DNA from 2 places in the Dactylosporangium sp. McL0621 genome. Region 2 is predicted to be linked to the other one. Evidence: riboswitches for the same ligand, from Rfam matches in the RefSeq annotation. Region 2 holds a riboswitch; the other holds the start of a gene.

Region 1 (5,315 bases), 3.4 Mb from region 2:
CTGACGGTGACCGACGACCTGAACGTGAAGGCGACCGCCAAGCAGCAGATCTCGGTGCAGCCCATCACCCGCATCTTCTCGATGCTGTCGGCCAGCAACCTGCGGTACGTCTCGGCCGAGACGGCCGGCGCGGACCCGCTGGTCGGCAACCGGACCGTGGCCGGGGCGTGGGAGACGCTGTTCCAGGTCGATGTGGGCGGTGGCGCGGTGGTGTTCCGGGCCGGCGTCAACGGCAGGTACCTCACCGTCGACCCGGCCGGCAAGCTGACCGCGAACGGCGCGGCGCGCGACGACGGGTCCCGCTTCAAGGTCATCGCCGGGGCGAACGGGTCGTTCAGCCTGCTGTCGGTGTCCAACAACCGGTACGTCAGCGGCAACAACGGCTCCGGCCCGCTCACCGCCGACCGTGCCGCGATCGGCCCGTGGGAGCAGTTCTACGCGACGAGGACCACCAACATATCGATCGACGCGCAGGCCAACTACAACTACGTGACGGCGGAGAACGGCGGCAACGCGCCGCTCATCGCCAACCGTGGCGCGCCCGGCCCGTGGGAGACGTTCGACGAGATCGAGGCCGGGGACGGGTACGTCGCCTTCTTCTCGCACGCCAACCAGCGCTTCGTGACCGCGGAGAACGGCGGCAACGCGCCGCTCATCGCCAACCGCACCGCCGTCGGCGCGTGGGAGAAGTTCTACCTGTCGGCCGGCTGGAACAGCACCGTCAGCATCCGCGCCAACGCCAACAACCTCTACGTGACGGCGGAGAACGGCGGCCGGTCGCCGCTGATCGCCAACCGCCCCGTGGCCTCGGTCTGGGAAGCGTTCACCGGACTGTAGGAAAAGCTCTACCGACGGGCGAAGACAGCGGCGCCCGGGGTCTTCGCGGCGAGGTCCAGCAGGTGCTGGGCCTCGACCGTGAAACCGGCCTCCTCCAGCCAGGCCGTCACCTTGGCCGGCGGGCGGAGATGGACGTGGACGCGCATCGGGTGGCCGCCGTAGCCCTCGGTCTTCAGCCGGTGCGCGTCGCCCACGTGGAAGCCCAGCAGCAGCCGGCCGCCGGGGCGCAGGACCCGATGGAAGTGGGCCAGCACCTGCGGCACCAGGTCGTCCGGGATGTGGATCAGGGACCAGAAGGCGATCACGCCGTCGAGCGAGGCCGCCGGCAGGTCGAGTCCGGTCATGTCGCCGACCTCGAAGGCGAGGGCCGGGTGCGTCGTACGGGCCAGGTCGACCATCGCCGGGGACAGGTCGATGCCGAAGGCGTCCACGCCGGCCGCGTGCAGGTACGCCGTGACATGGCCCGGCCCGCACCCCACGTCGGCCACGCGGGCGCCCGGCGGCAGCAGCGCCGCGAACAGGTCGAGGGTCGCCCGCAGGTACGCGTCGTTCGTCAGCGCATCCCGGACCAGGTCCGCGTAGCTGGTCGCGACGGTGTCGTAGGACGCTCGCGTGTCGTTGCGCCAATCCTCGGGGGCCACGAGCGGCAACCTTAGCCGGACCGGCCCTTTGAAACGTAGCCGTCCGAGTGACTGCGCGGATCACGGCATTCGCGGCATCATGTGCGGTTATGCGCCGCCGCCGACGGTTGTTGTTGTGTGCTCTGCTCGCCGGTCTCGTCGTGGTGGCCGGGCTCGCGGTTCGCTGGGTGGCGGCCCCGTCGGACGAGCGGGCCGACCTCTCCACCCGGCCCGGCACGTCCGCCCGGCCCGGCCCGTTCGTGCCCGGCCCCGGCATGGGCAGCGCGCCGGGAGTGGGGCCGGCCTCGAACGCGACGGCGGCCCACGGGAGCGAGGCCGGCATCCGGTACACCTTCGACGGCGGCCTCGGCGAGCCGGTCACCGACGCGGCGGGGCGGCTCGGCCTGCGGGCGCGGCGCGCGGGCGGCGGGCAGCTCTCCGCCGTCGCCCACGACGGCGGACTTGCGGTGCGCTTTCCGCCGCGGTGTGAGCATTACGGTGCGGAGAGTTGCGCCCGGGCCATCGTGCAGAGCGGTCCGGCCGGATTTCTCAATCCGGGCCGCGGATCCATTACGTACGGGGCCACCGTCCTGGTTCAGCCGAATGAGACTTCCAAAGGCGCCAATGTGGTCCAGAAAGGGTTCTCGGTCGGTGACAGTCAGTTCAAACTGCAGGTCGACGGCGAGGCCGGACAGCCCAGTTGTGTGATTGTCGGCACTGGTTCGAGCGCAATTTTCGTGGCCGTCGCGGCGCGGTCCATCGCCGACGGGCGGTGGCACCGGATCGCGTGTTCGCGCGGTAACTCCCTGCTCACGGTGGTCGTGGACGGCGCCGAGGCGGGACGCACCGCGGTACCGCCGTCACTGTCGATAGCGAACGACGACCCGTTGTGTATTGGCGGCAAGGGAACCAGCGCGAACAACGATCAGTTCGTGGGCGCAATCGATGATGTGTTCGTCACTCGAATCGCCTGACCTTAGGGACAAATCGGACAACAATCGCGCTCCGACTTGAACCTGGGAACGGTGCGCCCTTAACGTGAATTCCGGTCGGCTGGATGTCCGCGCCCCACCCGGGTGCGCCAGGCGGCACCGTCGAGTCGAATTTCGAGCCGGGGACCCACGTGTTCCATCGGGGTGAATCCGCGCGATTGCGCGGTAGGGCGACCTTCCCGCCCGAACCCGTCAGCTAACCCGGTAGGCGGCCAGGAAGAAGGAGTAACTCCTCGGTGGAGACCCATCTGAGGTGGTCGAGGCGGCCCTCCCGTCTGCTGCGGCTCCTCGTCGCCACCCTTGGCGGTCTGTCCCTCGCCCTCGGCATCACGGGCCTCGCGCACGCGGACCCCTCGCCGGGCGAGGTCGAGAAGCAGATCGACGAGAAGTGGAACCAGATCGAGCCGGTCATCGAGCAGCACAACAAGCTCAAGCTCGAGCTCGCCGCCAACAAGACCAAGCAGAAGCAGCTCGAGGACCAGATCGCCCCGCTCAAGGCCCAGGTGGACGCCGCCTTCGACAAGGTGAGCGCGTTCGCGGTCCTGCAGTACAAGAACGGGCGGGTCTCGAAGCTCGACGCCATGCTCACCACGGGGTCGCCGGACACGTTCGTCGACCAGATGACGTTGCTCAACATGGTGGCCAAGGACGAGCAGTCGCGGATCAAGGACGTTCTCGTCGCCAAGCAGCAGTACGACGCCCAGAAGGGCCCCATCGACCAGCTCATCGCGCAGCAGGCCGAGCAGGAGGCCGCGCTGGCGAAGCAGGAGACGCAGGTCAACGCCGACATCAAGACCCTGCAGGACATGCGCATGCAGGCGTACGGCAGCGCGGCCGGCACCGGCTCGCTCGCGCCGGTCGCGTGCCCGCAGCAGTACGACGGCTCGCCGGGCAGCAAGGCCGCCCAGGTCGCATGCAAGCAGATCGGCAAGAAGTACGTCTGGGCGACCGAGGGGCCGAACACGTTCGACTGCTCGGGCCTGACGATGTACTCGTGGAAGCAGGTCGGTGTCACCTACCTGCGGCACTACACGATGTGGCAGTACGAGGACACCAAGCGCGTGGCGCGGTCCGACCTCAAGGCCGGTGACCTCGTCTTCTTCTACTCCGACAAACACCACGTCGGGCTGTACGTCGGCAACGGCTGGATGGTGCACGCACCGAACTCGAGCCAGCCCGTGCAGATGAAGAAGATCGATTCTGAGCCGATATCCGGGTACGGCCGGGTGGCGTGACTTTGACGAAGGGCGGGCCTGCGGGCCCGCCCTTCGTGTTTCATCACTTGGTCGGCCAGGTCCGCCAGTTCTGCCAGGAGCGGCTCGGCGTCGGTCCGCGCTGGCCCTGGTACCGCGACCCGTACACCGCCGAGCCGTAGGGGTGCTCGGACGGCGAGGACAGCCGGAAGATGCACAGCTGCCCGATCTTCATGCCCGGCCACAGGCGGATCGGCAGGTTGGCCACGTTGGACAGCTCCAGCGTCACGTGCCCGGAGAACCCGGGGTCGACGAAGCCGGCGGTCGAGTGCGTCAGCAGCCCGAGCCGCCCGAGACTCGACTTGCCCTCGAGCCGCCCGGCGAGCTGGTCGCCCAGCGTGATCACCTCGAGCGTGGACGCGAGCACGAACTCCCCCGGGTGCAGCACGAAGGATTCGCCGTCGTCCACCTCGACCATCGACGTGAGATCGTCCTGCTGGATGGCCGGGTCGATGTGCGTGTACAGATGGTTGTTGAACACCCGGAACCACCGGTCGAGCCGCACGTCGATGCTGGACGGCTGCACGAGCGCCGGATCGAAAGGCTCGAGGCGCAGCTGGCCGCCTTCGAGCTCCTTGTTGAGGTCACGGTCGGATAGCAGCACCCTCTGAGGTTACGGGGTTCGCTTCGTCGGCCGCCCTGGTGGTCGCGGTGAGCGCCCTTTGCAGCACTTCCGCCGAGATCTCGATCTCTTCGGTGGTGAAGTGCGAAAAAGCTTCCCGCATGTGTACCCCCAGAGGCGCGAAAAACTCGTGCGCCAGCGCCTGGGCCTTGGGCTGAATGTGCAGGTGCAGCCGCCGCCGGTCCTCGGGATCGGGCCGCCGCTCGACGTGCCCGGCGCGCTCGAGCCGCACGAGGAGCGCCGTGGTGGCCGCGGGGCTGAGCGATAGCCGCCGAGCGAGCTCCCCGGGCGTCAGCGGCGTACGGTCCTCGGCCGCGCGCCAGATGTGCGCAATCGCGTTCATGTCCGTGCGGTGCAGCCCGTGCCCGCGCGCGAACACGTCGACAAACCGGTCCGCCTCGACGTTGAAGCGCCGCAGGAGGTCGATGAGATCGTCGGCACCCGTCACCGCTTCAGTTTCCCCCGTTCGGGGAAAACGGCAACGATCGTACAGGTGTTCGAGTACTTTTGGAGGCATGGCATCGTGGGCTGACTTCGCCGCCGCCGACCCCGCACTGGCGGCGTCCATTCGCACGCTCGTCTGCCAGTACGGCCCGGGCCTGGGCTACCTGGCAACCGTCCGCCCCGACGGCGGCCCCCGCATCCACCCCGTGTCCCCCGTCATCACCGACGAAGGCCTGTTCTGCTTCGTCCTGGCCTCCCCGAAGCGCCACGACCTGGACCGCGACGGCCGCTACTCCCTGCACAGCTTCCCGTCGGACGACTCCGCCGACGAGGCCTACCTCTCGGGCCGCGCCACCCCGGTAACGGACGACGTGCGCACCGCCGGCTTGGCCCGCCTGATGCACGCGGCCCCGGGCATAGACTGGAAGCTCTACGAACTATCGGTCGACCTGGCCATGTACGTGCACTACGACACCCCGACGACGTCGACCCGCACCGTGTGGAAGGACCGCCCGGGCCACGTACCGAGAGCAAGGCAGAATGGTCC
Region 2 (5,315 bases):
GGCTTACCAGGCCGCTGTACGCGATGATGTTGCCGTCGTCGCTGATGCCGACCCGCACGTAGGCGACGGCGCTGTACAGGCTGGGCAGGGTGACAAGCGTCGTCGTGCCGGTCTGCCGGTCGCGCAGGAAGAGGTCGCGGAAGCCGCAGCTGCAGGTGCTGACGACGACGGGCCGGCCGGGGACGAGGTTGGTCGAGGCGGAGTCGAACAGCACGAAGCGAGCGTCCGCCGACAGGCCGATCAGGAACCCGCCCTGGTTGGCCGGCGCGCCGTCGCTCGCGCGGCTCACGACGTCGACCGTGTGCTGCTGCCGGTCGGCGAGGTAGACCTGCGCGTAGAGGGTGTTCCCGTTGCCGGGGTCGCTCGGCAGCGGGAGGTCGGGCCGCAGGTTCGTCGCCCAGGAGGTGAACGCGACGTACCGCGCGTCGGGCGTCATGACGGCCTGGATGCTCTCCGCGTCGGCCGGGTCGCCGGCCGCCGTCGCGCTCACGGTCGTCGTGCCGGTGACGCTGACGCCGGTGCCGGTGCCGGCCCAGGCATACAGGGCGGGCACAGGTAACGTCTGCGCTGCGGCGATCGTGAGGGCCGCCGCCATCGTGGCCAGTCTTCGCATGACGCCTCCTGCCGACGCGTACGACCGATTCTCCGACGGCGCCCGGGTCCGCGGCTCGGTTGAACGGCTCGCGTGGCGCCCGACTCGGGCCACCCGTTCCGTGAAGGCGGAACCGCCCGGCAGCGCCGCGACGGTTCGGAACCGGCGTGCGGTTTGCCTAGTTCCGGAACAGGGCGATGGGCTGCCCGTCCTTGGGGAACGGCAGCGAGTGGTGGTCCAGCGGCGCGACGTAGCCGGGGTCGACGCTCCAGTGGTATCCGCGCAGCAGCCGGTGCATGATCGCCTTGACCTCCAGGCCGGCGAAGTACAGGCCGATGCACTTGTGCACGCCGCCGCCGAAGGGCTCCCACGCGAAGCGGTGCGCGCGGTCCTCGCGGCGCTCGGGCGCGAAGCGCTCCGGGTCGAACGCCGCCGGGTTGCTCCAGTAGTCGTCCATCAGGTGGGTGAACTGGAGGCCGAGCATGCAGAGTGTGCGCGCCGGGATGCGGACGCCCTGCACGACGGTGTCCTTGACGGTGTAGCGGACCAGGACCGGCACCGGTGCGCGCAGGCGCAGGGCCTCGCGCATGACCAGGTCGATCGAGACGAGCGACTCCAGCTCGGCCATCTCCGGCGCCGGTCCGAGGGCCAGCGCCTCGGCCCGGCAGCGCTCCTGCCACTCGGGGTGCTGCCCGAGGTACTGCAGCATCGTGGAGATGGTGATTGTCGACGTGTCGTGGGCCGCCATCATCAGGAAGATCATGTGGTTGACGACGTCGTCGTCGGAGAAGCGGTCGCCGTCCTCCGTCTCGATGTGACAGAGCACCGAGAAGATGTCGTCGGTCGCCTCGGCCCGCTTGACGGGCAGGTACCCCCGCAGGAACTGCTCGAGCACCTTCCGGCCGCGGTACGCCCGGCCCCAGCGCGTGAACGGCACGTCGGCCCGGACGATCCCGGCGGCGGCCTGCACGCAGGCGATGAACGCCCGGTTGACCCGCTCCATCTCGGCCGGGCCGGTGTCGCGGGCCCCGCCCATGAACAGATCGGCGGCGATGTCGAGGGTCAGTTGCTTGAGGCGGCGGTACGCCCGGAACTCCCGCCCGGCCTCCCAGTTCGCCATGCCACGCTCGATGGCGGGGTGCAGCCGGCGGGTGTAGCCGACCAGCCGCGGCCGGGTGAACGCCTCCTGCATGATCCGCCGATGCCCGCGGTGCTCGTCGAAGTCGATGAGCATCAGGCCACGGTGGAAGAACGGACCCACCAGCTGCGACCAGGCCGGCTCGTTGGCGAACGCCTTGTCCCGGTTCTGCAGCGCCTCGCCGCAGGCGTCGGGGCCGAGCAGCATCACCGTGTCCTGGCCGAGCAGGTACGACGGCGCGACCGGGCCGTAGTGCTCCCAGTGGCGCCGGTAGAGCCGGATCGGGTCGCGCTGGTAGTCGAAGATCTGGCCGAGCCAGGGCAGGCCGCGGTCCTCGCGGCGCAGCTGCGCCAGCGGACGGGGGCCGGCGGTGCGGGGTTCCGTAGGCCGGGCCGTCATGGCTCACCTCGCGATGGCATCCTCGTTCCACCCAGCCTGGTTCCGGGCGGCCATCGTGTCAACCACCATGTCCCGCCCGCGGGCCCCTCGACTACCGTCGATCCGTGGGCTCCGACGGCGGCCGTGCTGGAGATCGCGGGCCTGGACGTCGGGCTGTCCATGGTGTTCGCCGTCGACCCCGCGCGCAGCGCGGTAGTGGGCCGGCGGGAAGGTGACGAGCACGCGAGGGCCTGCATTTGTAGGAGGGGTGGGGTGGGGCGGACGGGGTGGGCCGGTGGATGTACCGCCCAGTAATGTCCACGTGTCTGAGCTGGTCGTTTGCCATCGCCAGATGGCGCCGGCCCGGACCCGTCGAGTCGCATTGTTGCGAACCGGGGACCCAAGCAGTCCCGGGGTGAATCCGTCGGCCTCCTCGCGTAGGTCGTGGTAGGGCGTGCTTCCCGCCCGAATCCGTCAGCTAACCCGGTAGACGGCATCGGAAGGAGCCTCGATGCACCAACGCTTCACCGCGCTGCTTCGCCGCCCGATCCCCGCACTGCTCGGGACCGCCTCGCTGATGGTGGTCTCCGTGGCGACCGCGGCGCTGCTCAACGGGGGCGCCGCGCCGGCCGATGCGCACCCCGTCGGGACCGCGGCGCTGAGCACCGCGACGCCCGCACAGCCGAAGGCGACCACGCCGCCGGCCCCCGACCTGCTGGACACCGCGCCGGCCGAGAACACGGTCAACTTCGACTTCCAGTTCCAGCCCAACTTCTACTACTGCGGGCCGGCCTCGACCCGCATCGCGCTGACGTCGGTGGGCGCCGACCTGTCGCAGAACGACGTCGCCGCTCGCCTCGGCACCACGGTGAACGGCACCAACTCGGTCGCCGACGTGACCAGGGCAATGAACGGCGTTCTGGGCAAGGAGGTGTACCAGGCCCGCTTCATCGCCGGCCAGCGCGCCTCGGCCGGCGAGGCGCGCGAGCTGCAGTACGACGCCGTCCGTGCGCTGAGCACCGGCCGGGCCCTGGTCGCCAACATCGTGGGCGGCGCCACCGACCAGGCCGGCACCTACCACGAGTTCCCCGGCGGACACTACATCTCCCTGGTCGGCTACCGCGACCACGGCCGCGCCGTGCTCATCGCCGACCCGTCGGGCATGTTCGGCCCGCGCACGTACTGGATGTCCACGGACACCCTGGCCAACTGGGCCGCGGCGCGCGGCTACGTGGCCTGAACCACCTCCGTGGGCGGCGGCAACGGGCCGGGGAGCATTGTTGCCGCCGCTCACGGTCAGGCCAGGTCGGCGGGGCAGGTTGCTGGTTCCCGCCCGGACCAGGGCGATGACCGGCCCGACGGTGTACAGGGTTCTCGGCGTTCAGTCCTTGGCCAGGACGATCACCCGGTCGTCCGGGGCGAACGTCACGCTCGCCGCCTTGTCCGGGTTGAGCACGATCCCGTACGCGGGCGCGGCCTGCGCGTTCGCGGCCAGCCGGTAGCCGACCGCCGACTCGCCGCGCAAGCGGGCCGCCTCCAGCACCGTCTGGAAGTTGAGCGGGTGGCCGGCGCGGACGTACAGCTCGGCGGGCTTCAGGTAGATCTCGCTGCCCCCGGCGTCGAACAGCCGGCCGAACACGTCGGCGAGGTGCGGGTTCTCCGAGACCTGGGTCGTCATCAGGCTCAGCAGCTTGTCGCTGACGATGAAGTCGTCGGCCTGGGTGACCTGGGCCAGCTGGCGGTTGCGGTCGTCGCCCATCTCGCTGACAATCGAGAACTTCCCGTCGAGCTTCTGCTCCATGTCGCGCAGGTGCAGCAGCGTCACGAGGGTCCGCGAGTCGGCGACCTGCCGGTCGACGTCGTCGTAGCACAGCGCGATGACGTGGTCGAAGTCGTCGATGCCGAGCGACTCGAGCACGGCCCGGTCGGCGCTGTCGTCCTCGGTGAGGCTCAGCGACAGGTTCCGCACCTCGGCCGCGAGCCGCTTCAGGCTCAGCGACACGTCGTGGTGGCGCGCCACGACGACGACCTCCGAGCCGGCCGTCAGGTACTGGTCGAGCTGCTGGACGACCCCGACGGCCCGCTGGTTCCAGCCGAGGATGAGGGCCCGCTTCGGCGCCGGCACGGGATCGGGGCCGGCCACGATCAGCTCATGGTGGATCGGCGCGGGCGGCGCCATCACGACGGTGTCGTCGTCGGCGGAGATGGCGAGCAGGTGGTCGCCGTCGGCGATGCGGTAGTCGCCCGGCGGGTTCAGCAGCACGGTCCCGTTGCCCTGGCGCACGCCGAAGATCGCCGAGGTGCGGTACGAGTGCAGCGCGGTGGAGTACGGCTGCCCGGCCAGGCTCGGCTCGTGCCGCACGTAGATCTCGTCGCCGCCGAAGTCCAGCAGGTCGGTGTAGACGACGGACAGCCCCGACTGCAGGCACGTCTGCACGATCAGGCGGGCGGCGACGCTGGTGGCGTCGATGAGGTACGCGGCCGGACCGCCGGCCAGGCGCGCGGCCGGCATGTTCGACTGCTCGGCGACGCTGCCGACGATCGTGCACCGGTTCTCGGCCTTCGTGACGGACAGCAGCATCTTGACGAGGTGCGCGTCGCGGTCGTGCCCCGAGCCGGTGAGGATGATGACGGACCGCGCCTCGGCGATGTTCACCAGCGCGATGTCGTCCGGGTCGAGCGGGTCGCCGGTGCGGCACACGACGCTCGTGCTGCGCAGGTCGCCGACCTTGGCCCGGATCTCGTCCTCCATCTCGACCTTGTCCTTGTCGGCGAGTACGGCCACACAGGCTCGTCGCTTGTTGCCGTTGGCCTCGACGAGCTCGCCGATGACCGTGAACACCTGGTCGGACCAGCCGAGGATCACCGTGTGACCGGTCTCGAGCACGATCGAGCGGCCCTTGCGCAGCTCCTGCAGCTTGGCGTCGAGGCCGGTGGTCAGCACGCCGATGAACGCCGTGACGATGAAGATGCCGCCGATGGTGATGAGGAACGCGACGGCCACGAACTCCCAGTGCCCGCCGGTGTCCCCGGCGACGTCGCCGGGGTCGAGCGCGTGCAGGACGGCCTGCCACACCGACGCGAAGAACCCGCGGGGCTCGCCGTCCGCCGGGTTGGGGTCGACCAGCCACACCAGGAGCCCGCCGGCGAGCACCACCGCCACGGAGGCCAGCCCCAGCCAAGCGACGAGGGCCGACGTCCCCTTCG

What was found. A riboswitch is a leader RNA that binds a small molecule or an ion and turns the genes downstream of it on or off. The one in region 2 is predicted to bind cyclic di-AMP.
Region 1: linked by a shared signal. The riboswitch ahead of ACPPVO_RS00420 (NlpC/P60 family protein) and the one ahead of ACPPVO_RS44680 (C39 family peptidase) in region 2 are both predicted to bind cyclic di-AMP.

Annotation. Positions count from the first base shown of each region.
Region 1 covers NZ_CP188259.1:88,911-94,225, reverse strand. Annotated here, with positions in the region: gene ACPPVO_RS00435 (beta-propeller fold lactonase family protein) at 1-837, shown strand, start outside; gene ACPPVO_RS00430 (class I SAM-dependent DNA methyltransferase) at 846-1,478, opposite strand; gene ACPPVO_RS00425 (LamG-like jellyroll fold domain-containing protein) at 1,568-2,431, shown strand; cyclic di-AMP (ydaO/yuaA leader) riboswitch at 2,540-2,674, shown strand; gene ACPPVO_RS00420 (NlpC/P60 family protein) at 2,686-3,684, shown strand; gene dcd (dCTP deaminase) at 3,728-4,306, opposite strand; gene ACPPVO_RS00410 (MarR family winged helix-turn-helix transcriptional regulator) at 4,287-4,772, opposite strand; gene ACPPVO_RS00405 (pyridoxamine 5'-phosphate oxidase family protein) at 4,840-5,315, shown strand, end outside.
Region 2 covers NZ_CP188259.1:9,392,695-9,398,009, reverse strand. Annotated here, with positions in the region: gene ACPPVO_RS44690 (hypothetical protein) at 1-613, opposite strand, end outside; gene ACPPVO_RS44685 (cytochrome P450) at 771-2,129, opposite strand; cyclic di-AMP (ydaO/yuaA leader) riboswitch at 2,469-2,616, shown strand; gene ACPPVO_RS44680 (C39 family peptidase) at 2,620-3,348, shown strand; gene ACPPVO_RS44675 (CASTOR/POLLUX-related putative ion channel) at 3,490-5,315, opposite strand, start outside.